DNA from 2 places in the Streptomyces sp. NPDC055239 genome. Region 1 is predicted to be linked to the other one. Evidence: riboswitches for the same ligand, from Rfam matches in the RefSeq annotation. Region 1 holds a riboswitch; the other holds the start of a gene.

The links. Region 1 has a riboswitch for cobalamin ahead of ACWFRJ_RS30045 (ABC transporter substrate-binding protein). Riboswitches for the same ligand answer to the same signal wherever they lie in the genome.
Region 2: it holds a riboswitch for cobalamin, as region 1 does, so the genes downstream of both, cobN (cobaltochelatase subunit CobN) here and ACWFRJ_RS30045 (ABC transporter substrate-binding protein) in region 1, are expected to answer to the same signal.

The regions. Positions count from the first base shown of each region.
Region 1 covers NZ_JBSGRD010000011.1:1,256-8,247, reverse strand. Annotated here, with positions in the region: gene ACWFRJ_RS30060 (ABC transporter ATP-binding protein) at 1-644, shown strand, start outside; gene ACWFRJ_RS30055 (ABC transporter ATP-binding protein) at 637-1,701, shown strand; partial or broken gene tsaD (tRNA (adenosine(37)-N6)-threonylcarbamoyltransferase complex transferase subunit TsaD) at 1,772-2,800, shown strand; cobalamin riboswitch at 2,816-3,000, shown strand; gene ACWFRJ_RS30045 (ABC transporter substrate-binding protein) at 3,092-4,597, shown strand; gene ACWFRJ_RS30040 (ABC transporter permease) at 4,599-5,546, shown strand; gene ACWFRJ_RS30035 (ABC transporter permease) at 5,546-6,388, shown strand; gene ACWFRJ_RS30030 (ABC transporter ATP-binding protein) at 6,385-6,992, shown strand, end outside.
Region 2 covers NZ_JBSGRD010000020.1:90,460-97,451, forward strand. Annotated here, with positions in the region: gene ACWFRJ_RS41280 (precorrin-8X methylmutase) at 1-284, opposite strand, end outside; gene cobG (precorrin-3B synthase) at 356-1,675, opposite strand; cobalamin riboswitch at 1,744-1,875, shown strand; gene cobN (cobaltochelatase subunit CobN) at 1,945-5,541, shown strand; gene ACWFRJ_RS41295 (YceI family protein) at 5,635-6,288, opposite strand; gene ACWFRJ_RS41300 (FUSC family protein) at 6,541-6,992, shown strand, end outside.

The sequences.
Region 1 (6,992 bases):
AGATCGGTGAGCCGTTCCGCATCCACCGCGGGCTCTCCCGGCGCCAGGCCAAGGAGAAGGCGATCGAGCTGATGACGCGCGTGGGCATCCCAGAGCCGAGGCAACGGGCCCGCTCCTACCCGCACCAGTTCTCCGGCGGCATGCGGCAGCGGCTGCTCATCGCGATGGCCGTCGCCCTGGAGCCCGACGTGCTCATCGCCGACGAACCCACCACCGCGCTCGACGTGACCGTGCAGGCGCAGATCATGCGGCTGCTGCGGGACATCCAGAACGAACGCGACATGGCTCTCGTCCTGATCACCCACGACCTGGCCGTGGTCGCCCAGCGCGCGGACGACGTGGTCGTGATGTACGCGGGCACGGTCGTGGAGAACGGCCCTGTGCGGGACGTCTTCTCCGCTCCCCGCCACCCTTACACCCGTGGACTGCTCGACTCGGTCCCCGAACACGCCGTACGGGGGCGCCCGTTGCCCGCCGTGCCCGGCAGCCCGCCCGAGCTGAGCGCGGTGCCGCCCGGGTGCGTCTTCCAGGACCGCTGCCCGCTGGTACGCGAACGCTGTGTCCGGGAACGGCCGGTGCTGCGTCCGTCGGGCGAGGGCCGTGCGACCGCCTGCCACTTCTCAGAGGAGCTGGCCGATGTCTGAGCCCCGAGCCACCGCCGCAGTTCCCGCAGCTACCGCCGCCGCATCGGAGGCAGCCCAAGCCCGGCCGCTGCTCGAGGTCAGCGGCGTCACCAAGAGTTTCGGCAGCGGCCGTCGCCGACTGACGGCGCTCGACGGCGTCGACGTACAGCTCGGCAGGGGAGAGACCCTCGGGCTCGTCGGCGAGTCGGGCTGCGGCAAGTCCACCCTGGCCCGGGTCCTGCTCGGGCTCGAACGGCCCGACGCGGGCACGGTGCGGTTCGACGGCACCGACCCGTTCGCCCTGCGCGGCAAGGAACTCCTCGCCTGGCGCCGCCGCGTCCAGATGGTCTTCCAGGACCCCTTCGCCTCCCTCAACGCGCGCATGTCGGCGGCCGACCTGATCGGCGAACCCTGGCGCACCCACCGGGACGTCGTGCCGGGCCCGAAGGCCCGGGAGAAGCGCGTCCGCGAACTCCTCGCCCTGGTCGGCCTGCGCGAGAGCGACGCCCATCGCTACCCGAACGAGTTCTCCGGAGGGCAGCGCCAGCGCATAGGCATCGCCCGCGCACTGGCCCTGGACCCCGACCTCATCGTCTGTGACGAGCCCGTCTCCGCGCTCGACCTGTCCGTACAGGCGCAGGTCCTGAACGTCCTGTCGGAACTCCGCTCACGCCTCGGTGTCGCGTACGTGTTCATCTCCCACGACCTGTCCGTGGTGCGCTACATCGCCGACCGGGTGACGGTGATGTACCTGGGCAAGGTCATCGAGCACGGGAACACCGAGGAGGTCTTCGACCGGCCCCAGCACCCCTACACCTCGGCGCTGATGTCGGCCGCACCGGTCCTGGACGCCTCCCGCGCCACCGGCGACCGGGAGATCCAGCTCCAGGGGGAGATCCCCTCGCCCTTCGACATCCCCTCCGGCTGCCGCTTCCGTACCCGGTGCTGGCGCGCCGAGGACCTGTGCGCCAACGAGGCTCCGCCGCTCGTCGTCCGGGAGACTGCGGGCGCGTCCGACTCCCACACCGCCCTGTGCCACTTCCCCTTGGAGCCGGTGACGGAGTCCGTGGGGGAATGACCACCCCCTTATTGCACATATATTGCAACTAGAGAATATGTGCAGAAGGAGGGTCGCAGTGAGCGAACCGGTGGTGTTGGGGATCGAGTCGTCGTGCGACGAGACCGGCGCGGGCATCGTGCGGGGCGGAAGACTCCTTGCCCACGTGGTGGCGTCGAGCATGGACGAACACGCCCGCTTCGGAGGCGTGGTGCCCGAGATCGCCGCCCGCGCCCATCTGCACGCCTTCACTCCGGTCGTACGACAGGCCCTGGCGGACGCCGGTCTGCGCCTTGGGCAGATCGACGCCGTCGCCGTCACCACGGGACCCGGCCTCTCCGGCGCCCTCCAGGTCGGCCTCGCCGGTGCGAAGTCCCTGGCCTATGCGGCGGACGTACCGCTGTACGGAGTGCACCACCTGGCCGGACACGTCGCCGCCGACACCCTCGAGCACGGCCCGCTGCCCGAGCCGTGTGTGGTCCTGATCGTCTCCGGCGGCCACACGTCCCTGCTCCTGGTCCCGGACCTGGTGCGTGAGCCGATCCAGCACCTGGGCGACACGCTCGACGACGCGGCCGGTGAGTGCTTCGACAAAGTCGCCCGCATCCTGGGTCTGCCGTATCCGGGCGGACCCGCCATCGACCGCGCCGCGCGTGACGGCGACCCCGGCGCGGTCACCTTCCCGCGCCCGCTGACCCGGGCCGGGGACGACCCGTACGCGTTCTCGTTCTCCGGGCTGAAGACGGCCGCCGCACGCTGGGTGGAGCAGCACCGGCGGCGCGGCGCGGAGCCGTCGGTCGCCGACGGGGCAGCCGCGCTGCAGGAAGCCGTCGCCGACGTCCTCACCCGCAAGGCCGTGCGGGCGTGCCGCGACCACGACGTGAAGACGCTGATCGTGGTCGGCGGAGTGGCCGCGAACTCCCGTGTGCGGGCCCTGGCCGAACAGCGCTGCCGGGCCGCGGGCATCGAGCTGCGGGTGCCGCCGATGACGCTCTGCACCGACAACGGCGCCATGATCGCCGCCGTCGGTGACCTGCTGGTCCGCTCCGGTGCCGAACCCGCTCCCCTCGATGTGTCGATCGACCCGTCCGCACCGCTGGAGTACGCCTCCCTCACGCCGCCGCCTCGTACGCGACAACTCGTAGGCCACAATGAGCACACGAGGCGACGGGAACCAGGAAGCCGGTGTGAATCCGGCGCGGTCCCGCCACTGTGACCGGGGAGCGATCCTCCCGCACGCCACTGTTCGCGCACGCGGACGGGAAGGCGGAGGCGAGCGACGATCCGGAAGTCAGGAGACTGATCCGTCGCCGATCTGACAGCAGGGGCGAGGACACCCCGGAGAGGATCGACTGTGATCACGTATGCCCGGACGGAGCCGAAGCAGCGCCCTGAACCCGGCAGGAGAGGGGTGCTTGCCGCCGGAGGGGCCCTGGCCCTTACCGCGTCCGGCCTGCTCACCGGCTGTGGCGGGGACGGGAAGGACGGGGGAGCAAGCGACCGGTTCCGTGCCGCGTTCACGTCGGGCGGCTCCCAGGAGACCCTCGACCCCCACGTAGCCCCCAACTTCGTCGACCAGGCCCGCGCCAAGGCCCTCTACGACACGCTCGGTACGTACGCGGACGACATGTCCGTCCGGCCACGGCTCGCGGAGTCATGGGAGAGCGACGCCTCCGGCACGCGATGGCGCATACGCCTGCGCGCGGCGGAATTCCACGACGGGAAGCCCGTCATCGCGAAAGACGTCCTCTACAGCTACCGCCGCGCCGCCGACCCCGACACCGGCTCGCCTTCGCAAGTGCTGCTCTCCTCGATCGACTTCGCCGCGAGCAAGGCCGACGGCGAACGGTCCGTGGTCTTCAAACTGAAGGCGCCGAACTTCGAGTTCCCCACCGTTCTCGCCGGGCCCGGCACCGAGATCATCCCCGACGGCACGAAGGACTTCCGCAAGCCCGTCGGCTCAGGACCCTTCACCTACGTGTCGTTCACACCCGGAGGCACCGCCCGCTACCGGCGCTGGGCCGACCACTGGGACGGCGCTCCGCACATCGCCGAGCTCGAGATCGTCCCGGCGAACGACGAGTCGGCGCGGCTCAACGCACTGCTGTCCGGACAGGTGCACTACGCCGCCGACATGGCCGGATCCTCCGTGGAACGGCTCAAGAAGGAGGGCTCGACCCGGTTGCTGACGGCCGAGCGTGCGACCGCGCAGCAACTCCTCCTGCGCACCGGCCGCGAGCCGTTCAACGATCCACGCCTCGTGCGGGCCGTACAGCTCGGCATCGACCGGGCGGCGCTGGTGCGTATCGCGCTCGCCGGCCACGGTGAGACCGGCGACGACCTGTTCGGCATGGGCCTGCGCGGCTACCCGGACGACATCAAGCAGCGTGCACGGGATGTCGACGAGGCACGCGGACTGGTGAAGGAGGCCGGGGCCGAAGGTCTGCACATCACCGTGGAGACGAGTTCCGTCGACGCCGCGTGGGAGCCCGCCGCGGATCTGATGGCGCGGCAGCTGCGCGAGGTCGGACTGAAGCTGACGGCCAACACCCGTGCTTCCAGTGCCTACTTCTCCGAGATCAGGACGAAGGGCGTCGCCGCCTTCAACACCACCTCCACCCTGCCCGTCTCCGACTTCCTGCAGCAGCGGGTGCGCGGCGGAGCGGCCCGCAACCAGACGCAGTACGCCTCGAAGAAGTTCGACGCGCTCCTCGAGCGAGCCAGGACCACCCGTGACGAGCAGGACCGGCTGAGCCTGCTGGCCCGCGCCCAGAAGATCGCCCGCGACGAGTCCGGACTCCTTGTATGGGCCTTCTCGGATGCCACCGACGCCATCGACCGGTCCGTCCGCGGCCTGCGTGCGGCACCGCCGAACTCACACGACTGGGCCCGCTTCGACCGGGTCCGCGTCGGCTGAGGTGCGCGCCTACATTCTGCGGCGTTCGCTCCTGGCACTGGTCCAGTGCCTGTGCGTACTGGTGGCTGTGTTCGCCGTCGGATCGCTCCTTCCCGGCGACACCGCCGACGTGCTCCGCGGCGAACTCGGCACGCCGGAACAAGTGGCGGCGCTGAGAGGGAAGTTGGGTCTCGATGAGCCTGCCTGGGCCCGCTTCTTGCACTGGCTCGGGCGGCTGCTCACCGGCGACCTGGGAAACTCCCTGACCACCGGCCTTCCGGTGGGCGACGACATCGCTCGCCGCACCGGGGTGACGCTGCTCCTGGGTGTACCGGCGCTGCTCCTCGTCACCCTGGTGGCGCCGCTGCTCGGCACCCTGTCCGGGCTGCGTGAGGGCAGCCGCACCGACCGCACGCTGAACGCCGCCGCCGTGCTGCTGCACGCCGTCCCGGAGTTCGTGCTCGGGCTGCTGCTCGTCGCATCGGTGTCCCTGGCGGCCGGACTCCTCCCCGCCACCGCCGTCGGCATGGACACGGCCGCGCTGCTGGCGGAGCCGACCGTCCTGGTGCTCCCCGTCACCGTACTGACGGCCCGGCACCTGTGTGATCTGGCACGCCAGATCCGCGTCGGGGTGGCGGCCGAGCGGCACGGTCCTGTCGCCGAGCATCTACGGCTGCTCGGCATGCGGGAACGCACGGTGGTGTTGCGCCACGTGCTGCCCAACGCCCTGGGCCCTGCCGCGCAGCAGTACGCCCGGTGCGTGGAGGGGCTCCTTGGCGGCGCCGTGCTCGTGGAGGCGGTGTTCGGATTCCGCGGCCTCGGCAGCGGCTTCGTCGAGGCGGTGCAGAACCGGGACCTGCCCCAAGTGCAGACGTACGCGCTCCTGTTCGCGGGCACCGCCGTCGCCGTGAACCTCGTCGCCGATCTGGCCGCGCACCGGCTCGCACCGCGACGGGAGGTGACAGCGTGATGCTGCCGGAGAAGGCCGAATCGGTGGGTGAGGTACGACGGCGCATGTCGTCGCGCATGCCGTGGATCGCCCTGGTCCTGCTGGGGGTGCCGGTGCTCGCGGCCCTGCTGGGGCCGTGGGTGGCGGGGGAGGCCCTGTCGTACGAGGATGCTCTGCCGTCGCAGCCGCCCGGCGCGGGGCACCTGCTCGGCACGGACGTCCTTGGACGCGATGTGCTCGAACTCGTACTGCAAGGCGGGGCCTCGGTGGTGGGCAGCGCCCTGGCGGCGCTCTTGGTCGGTACGGCCGTCGGGGTTCCGCTCGGTCTGCTGGCCGCTGGGCCGCGACGTGGCCTCGACGAGACGGTGATGCGTGCCTTGGACCTGCTGCTGGCCTTCCCCGGCCTGCTGGTCCTCATGACCCTGGCCGCGACGGGACACCGTGAGTGGTTCTGGCTGGTGGCGGTCGCCGGGATGCTTCAAGTCCCCGCCGTCGCACGCCTGGTACGCGGCGCCGCGCTCGCGCCCGGTTCCCGCACGGTCGTCGAGGCACTGCGGATGCAGGGGCACGGCTGGGCGTACATCCACCTCCGGCATCTGGCGCGGGAGTTGGCCGCTCCACTGGCCACTGATGCGGGCGGCAGATTCTCCGTCGTGCTGTACCTGTTGGCGTCCGCCAACTTCCTCGGCCTTGGACTGCCCGCTTCCTCGCCGGACTGGGCAGTGCTCATCGAGCGCAACAGCGACGCACTGTTCACCCAGCCCGCCGCCGTCCTCGTACCCGCCGGACTGCTGACGGCGCTGTGCGTCGGCGGAAACCTGCTCGTGGACGACGCCCTCGCCCACCGGAGAGGAAGACCGTGACCGGTTCCACCGACCTGCCGCTCCTGAAGATCCCGGAGATCTCCGCCTATGCCGACGGGAGCGCGCGCCCGCTCCTGGACCGGGTCGAAGTGACCGTCCCGGCAGGCGCCGTGGTCGCCGTCGTCGGCCCGTCTGGCAGCGGCAAGACCACACTCGGTCTTGCCGCGCTCGGCGCCTCACGCGGCGGCGTGCGGCTGGCCGGACGTGTCCTGCTTGCCGGGACAGATCTCATGGACATCGCGTCCGCCGGACGTCCCGCGGCGCGGGCGGGCCGTGCGGCGCATCTGCCGCAGCATCCGGAATCGGTACTGGACCCGGTACGCCGGGTCGGCGGCGCGCTGACGGAGCTTGCGGCCCTCGGGCAACGGGGAAGGACTGCGCGGAAGGACACCGCGCGCCGGGCACTGGTCTCGGCCGGACTGGAGTGGGATGCGGTCCGCCGCCGCTTCCCGCACCAGCTCTCCGGGGGCCAGCAGCAGCGCCTGGCGCTCGCCTCCGCTCTGGTGACGGGGGCACGGCTGCTCGTACTCGACGAACCGACGAGCGGCCTGGATCCGGCGCTCGCACTCGCCCTGGGCCGAACGGTACGCCGTCTCGCGGACGA
Region 2 (6,992 bases), on a different contig from region 1:
ACCACGTCGTTGTCCGCGGGCAGCCGCTTGCGGGTGACGCCGCTCGCGACCATGGCCACGTCGCACAGGATGGGGGCGCCCGCGCGCAGGGCCTCGCGGGCCCGGGCCACCACGTCCGGGGTGAAAGCGAGGTCGCGTACGAGGTCGACCATGCCGCAGGCGTGGATCATGCGGACCGCGACCTGGCTCACGTCGGCGGGCAGGCCCGACAGATCCGCCTCCGCGCGGATCGTGGCGAAGGACTGGCGGTAGATCGCCGGTCCGTCCTTCTCGTACTGATGCACAGTGCGTTCGCTCTCTTGATAGGGCATGGGGCAGTCAAGTGTTGCAGAGTTGTTCATGTGTTCATGTGTTGTCAGCCGCGGGTAGCGGCCACGGCGGCGGCGAGTGCTGCACCCGGGCTGCCCGTGTTGCCCGGAATGCTCGCAGGAGCGTCCCGTTTCTCGCCGTGTACGCGGGAGATCTGATGTCCGTCGGGGGTGGCGACGACGTCGACCCACTCCCCGTGGGGATGTCCGCACCGGCGCTCGCACCCGGACCAGTACACGGGCAGGGCCCCGACAGGTCCCAACGAGGCTTGCGCCGTGGCGCGTACGTCGTCCAGAGCCTTGGCGCAGCCGGGCCGGCCGATACAGGCACCCACTCCCGTCCAGGGGGAGTCGGGCGCGGTGATGAGGCCGGCGGCCCCCAGATCCGCCAGAAGTCGTGCGGCCTCTGACCGTTCGACTCCCGGCACGACGACTCCGCGCCAGGGGGTCAGCCGCAGTTCGCCGCTGCCGTGCTCGCGGGCGGTGTCCGTCAGCGTCTGCCATGAGGGCGCGCTGACGCTTCCCAGCGGCAGGCCGATGGACAGCGCGGCCTTGTCGGGGGGGCCGGGTACGACGCCGATGGCGGGCCCGACCGCGTCCTGGGGGAGCGGCCCTGTGGTGGGAGTGACGCGGAAACCGGCCTCCCGCAGGCGGTGCAGGACCGCGTCGAGGAGAGGACCGACGCCGCCGGGCAGATCCGTCACCCGCCAGGCACCCGCGTCGGGCGCCTGCTCCAGGAAGGTCTCGGCCGCGACGAGGGCGGCCCGCGGTGCCTGCGCGGCCGCGATCAGGACGGCGTCGCGCGCCGGTCCGATCCGCAGCAGAGCCTCGTCCTCGCCCCGCGCCGTCAGGGTCACATCACCGCCGAGGGCGGCCACGTCGCCGCGACCGTCGTCGAGGGCGAACAAGAACCGGCCGGACAGGGCGGTGGCCCGGTCGCTGGCGCACAGCAGCTCGTCCAGGGCAGACAGCCACGGACGGATGTCCCGCTCACCCAGACCGTCGAGCCCCGAGAGCGGGGAGGCCACCACATTGCGCACCCGCTCGTGGCGTTCGGAGGGCAAAAGCCCCGATTCGCCAAGCAGACAAGCCAGTTCGCTCCCGCGGTCCGCGCGAAGACCGCGCAGCTGCACATTGCCGCGCGATGTGAGATGCAACTCGCCATCTCCAAGGCGCTCGGCCAGATCCCGCAGCACGTCTGCCTGCCCCACGCTCAGGAGGCCGCCCGGAACGCGGACGCGGGCCAGCGCCCCGTCGTCCGCCCGGTGCAGCCGAAGCGTCCCGGGGCAGGAGTCACCGCGGTCGCGGGCAGACTCGTCTCCCGGGAGTGCTGGCGGGGGGACCGATGGGGGCATGGCGGCGAGCATACCGACCTATCGCAGCAGGTCCGCCTGCCCCCCGGTAGTTGCCCGGCCCTTAGTATTCCTAGCGACGGGCCAACCGGCCCGTCGTCGCCACAGACGGCGACAAGGGGAGGAAGCCCGGTGTGAATCCGGCGCGGTCCCGCCACTGTGAGCCCGGTCCTGGTGCCGGGTGAGTCAGGAACTCCCTTCCCCGAGCTCTCGTCCGCTCGAGCAGGGGAGACGCCATCGACACCACCCGGGGCGTGGACACCCCGAGGAAGGCCCGACGCCGCATGATCCTGCTCCTGTCGACGTCCGACACCGACCTGCTCAGCGCCCGCGCCGCAGGCGGACCGATCGCCTACCGCTACGCGAACCCCTCCCGGCTCCCGCTCGAGGACCTTCCGCAGCTCCTGGACGGCGCCGACCTGGTCGTCGTACGTCTGCTCGGCGGTGTGCGCGCCTGGCAGGACGGCCTCGACCAAGTCCTCGCCACCGGACGTCCCGTGGTCGTCCTCACCGGCGAACAGGCCCCCGACGCCCAGCTGATGGCCGCATCGACGGTCCCCATCGGCCTCGCAGCCGAGGCCCACGCCTACCTGGCGCACGGCGGCCCCGACAACCTGGAGCAGCTGGCCCGGTTCCTCTCCGACACCGTCCTGCTGACCGGGCACGGCTTCGAACCGCCCGCCCCCGCACCCTCGTGGGGCCCGCTGGAGCGCACCGCCCGTCAGGTCGAGGGACCGACCGTCGCGGTGCTCTACTACCGCGCCCACCACATGAGCGGCAACACCGCCTTCATCGAGGCCCTGTGCCGCGCCGTCGAGGACGCAGGAGCCCGCCCGCTGCCGCTGTACGTCGCCTCGCTGCGCACCCCCGAACCCGAACTCATCGCGGAACTGGGCGCCGCCGACGCGATCGTGACCACGGTCCTCGCGGCAGGCGGCACACGCCCCGCCGAAGCCTCTGCGGGCGGCGACGACGAGTCCTGGGACGCCGGAGCCCTCAGCGGCCTCGACGTACCCATCCTCCAGGCGCTCTGCCTCACCAGCTCGCGCAGCGACTGGGAGGACAACGACGAGGGCGTATCGCCGCTGGACGCGGCGAGCCAGATCGCGGTCCCCGAGTTCGACGGCCGGCTGATCACGGTGCCGTTCTCCTTCAAGGAGATCGACGAGGACGGACTTCCCGCGTACGTCGCCGACGCCGAGCGCGCGACCCGCGTGGCCGGTATCGCCGTCAGGCACGCACGGCTGCGCCACATCCCGGCCGCCGACAAGCGCATCGCGCTCGTTCTGTCCGCGTACCCGACCAAGCACTCCCGGATCGGCAACGCCGTCGGCCTCGACACCCCCGCGAGCGCCGTCTCCCTGCTGCGCCGACTCCAGGCCGAGGGATACGACTTCGGTACGGACGAGGTGCCGGGCCTTGTCTCCGGCGACGGCGACGAGCTGATCTACGCCCTGATCGAGGCAGGCGGCCACGACCAGGAGTGGCTCACCGACGAGCAGTTGGCCCGCAACCCCGTCCGCATCCCGGCGGCCGACTACCGCCGCTGGTACGCCACTCTCCCCGCCGAGCTCCGCGAGTCCGTGGAGCAGCACTGGGGCCCCGCCCCCGGCGAGATGTTCGTGGACCGGTCGAGCAATCCCGAGGGCGACATCGTCCTGGCCGCCCTGCGCCGCGGCAACCTGCTCATCCTCATCCAGCCGCCGCGCGGCTTCGGCGAGAACCCGATCGCGATCTACCACGACCCCGATCTGCCGCCCTCGCACCACTACTTGGCCGCCTACCGCTGGATCGCCGCCTCCGCCGACGACAACGGCTTCGGCGCCGACGCGATGATCCACCTCGGCAAGCACGGCAACCTCGAATGGCTGCCCGGCAAGAACGCGGGCCTGTCCGCCGCCTGCGGCCCCGACGCGGCGCTCGGCGATCTGCCCCTGATCTACCCGTTCCTGGTCAACGACCCGGGGGAGGGCACGCAGGCCAAGCGGCGCGTCCACGCCACCCTCGTGGACCACCTCGTACCGCCGATGGCCCGCGCCGACAGCTACGGCGACATCGCCCGCCTGGAACAACTCCTCGACGAGCACGCCCAGATCGCCGCGATGGACCCGGCGAAGCTGCCCGCGATCCGCGCCCAGATCTGGACCCTGATCCAGGCGGCGAAGCTCGACCACGACCTGGGGCTCAAGGACCGCCCCGAGGACGAGGGCTTCGACGAGTTCATCATGCATCTCGACGGCTGGCTCTGTGAGATCAAGGACGCCCAGATCCGCGACGGCCTCCATGTCCTTGGCGGCGCCCCGGCCGGTGCCGACCGCGTCAACCTGGTCCTGGCGATCCTGCGCGCCCGCCAGATCTGGGGCGGCACGGCGTCCTTGCCCGGCCTGCGCGAGGCGCTTGGCCTCGACGAGTCGGCGGCCACCCGCACAAGCGCCGACGAGGTCGAGGAGCAGGCACGCGCGCTTGTCCAGGCGATGGAGGACGCGGACTGGGCCCCGGAGGCCGTGGCGGGAGTGGCTGGGGGCCACCCGCAGTCCGTCGCCGACATCCTCGACTTCGCCGCGAGCGAGGTCGTGCCCCGCCTCGCCGCCACGACCGACGAACTTGACCACGCCGTCCACGCGTTGGAGGGCGGCTTCGTCCCCGCGGGGCCCTCGGGCTCCCCGCTGCGCGGCCTGGTCAACGTCCTGCCGACCGGCCGCAACTTCTACTCCGTCGACCCCAAGGCGGTGCCCTCGCGCCTCGCCTGGGAGACCGGCCAGGCCCTGGCCGACTCGCTCCTGGAGCGCTACCGCACCGACAACGGCGACTGGCCGACCTCGGTCGGCCTGTCCCTGTGGGGTACGAGTGCCATGCGCACCGCCGGTGACGACGTCGCCGAAGCCCTCGCCCTCCTCGGCATCCGCCCGGTCTGGGACGACGCGTCGCGCCGCGTCACGGGCCTTGAGGCCATCCCCGCGGACGAGCTCGGCCGCCCGCGCATCGACGTCACCCTGCGCATCAGCGGTTTCTTCCGCGACGCCTTCCCGCACACCATCGGCCTCCTGGACGACGCGGTCCGCCTCGCCGCATCCCTTGAGGAGCCCGACGAGGCGAACTTCGTCCGCGCCCACGCGCAGGCCGACCTGGCGGCCCACGGCGACGAGCGCCGCGCCACCACCCGCATCTTCGGCTCCCGCCCCGGCACCTACGGTGCGGGCCTGCTCCAGCTCATCGACTCCCGCGACTGGCGCACCGACGCCGACCTCGCCGAGGTGTACACGGTGTGGGGCGGCTACGCCTACGGCCGTGAGCTCGACGGGCGTCCGGCGCGGGAGGAGATGGAGACGGCGTACAAGCGCATCGAGGTCGCGGCGAAGAACACCGACACTCGCGAACACGACATCGCCGACTCGGACGACTACTTCCAGTACCACGGCGGCATGGTGGCCACGGTCCGCGCGCTGAAGGGCAGCGCCCCCGAGGCGTACATCGGCGACTCGACCCGCCCCGAGACGGTCCGCACCCGCACCCTGGTCGAGGAGACCTCGCGTGTCTTCCGCGCCCGCGTGGTCAACCCCAAGTGGATCGAGGCGATGCGCCGCCACGGCTACAAGGGAGCCTTCGAGCTCGCCGCCACGGTCGACTACCTCTTCGGGTACGACGCGACGACGGGCGTGGTCGCCGACTGGATGTACGACAAGCTCACCGAGACGTACGTCCTGGACCCGACCAACCGTGAATTCCTTCAGCAGGCCAACCCCTGGGCCCTGCACGGCATCGCCGAGCGCCTCCTCGAAGCGGAGTCGCGCGGCATGTGGGCCAAGCCCGATCCGGCTGTGATCGAGGCCCTGCGCCAGGCGTACCTGGAGACGGAAGGCGATCTGGAGGGCAAGGACTGAGCGTCGTCCTCCGGCCAGTGAACGAGGGGAGGGCCCCATCCCGGCACCGGGATGGGGCCCTCCCCTCGTCGTACTGCTCCGTACTGCTCCGTACTACTCCGGGAGCGTGGCCCGGATGGCGGAGATGTCGAACTGCAGCCGCACCTTCTCGCTCACCATGGCGCCGCCCTGCTCCAGGCGCTGGTTGTAGACCAGGCCCCAGTCGGTGCGGTCGATGGTGGTGGTGCCGTCGAAACCGGCCCTCTCGAAGCCGAAGGGGTCCACGACCGAGCCGAGGTAGTCGAGTTGCAGCTCGACGGGCCTGGTGACGCCCCGGATGGTCAGGTCCCCGGACATGCGGAACGTCTCGCCGCCCTCGTGGACCGTGGAGGTGCTGCGGAACGTCATCTCCGGGTGGCGGCGCGCGTCGAAGAAGTCGGTGCCTATGAGGTGCGTGTCCCGCTGTTCCACACCGCTGTCGACGCTGGCGACCTTGATGACGATCTCGGCCCGCGATTCGGAGGGCCTGGCACCGTCGAAGTACAACGTGCTGTCGTAGTCGGCGAAGGCACCTCGCACCGTCGTGACCATCGCGTGCCGCACCGAGAACCCGATGCGACTGTGCGGACGGTCGATGGTCCACTGCCCGGTCAGCGCACGAAGCGCCGGGTCGAGCGCGGCATCGGATACCGCGGGGAAAGACGAACCGGGGCCCACTGACTGCGTCGGTTCGAGGGTCGCGGTCTGGCGACGGCTGAAGATACCCATGATGCGTCGTCTCCTTGGATTTGATCACTCCGTGTTATCACGCTGTCGGCAGGTGCCGCTCAGCAAGATGTGAGGTCTCGTCCGGGTTCCATGGCACTGACTGCAAAGATGCACAAGATCGGCACGGATGTGGAGGCACGGGTGGATCGCCTGAGATCACTCAGGGTCACAGCGGTGCCGGTCCGCATGCGGGCGGATCTGCCGGGTACCAGGCTGGGCTCGATGACCAGCTGATCGGAATGGAGTCGGTGCATGGCCGGCGAGGGCGGAGGGCAGGGGCTTGAAGCCGCGGCCCAGGGGCGGTTCGAGCGCGCGCGGCGATGGTGGCAGCGGGCGCGGGGGATCCCGGGCTACGAGCGCCACACGCTGCTCCTGGTCCTCAAGAGCACGTTGGCCGCGACCCTGGCCTGGGTCGTCTCCTCCTACGTGCTCGACGCGCCGTCCCCGGCGTTCGCCCCGTTCTCCGCCGTGCTGATCATGCAGGTGACGGTGTACCAGTCCCTGCTGCAGTCCCTGCGCTACCTGGCGGCGGTGACGGCCGGCGTGGCCATGGTCGCGGTCCTGGGGTTCCTGGGCGGTCCCGACCTGCTGACGTTCGTCCTCGTCGCGCTGGTGGGCCTGTCCATCGGGCGCTGGCCGGCGCTCGGCGCGCAGGGGGCGCAGGTCGCCACCGCGGCGTTCTTCGCCTTCTCCACCTACGCCTC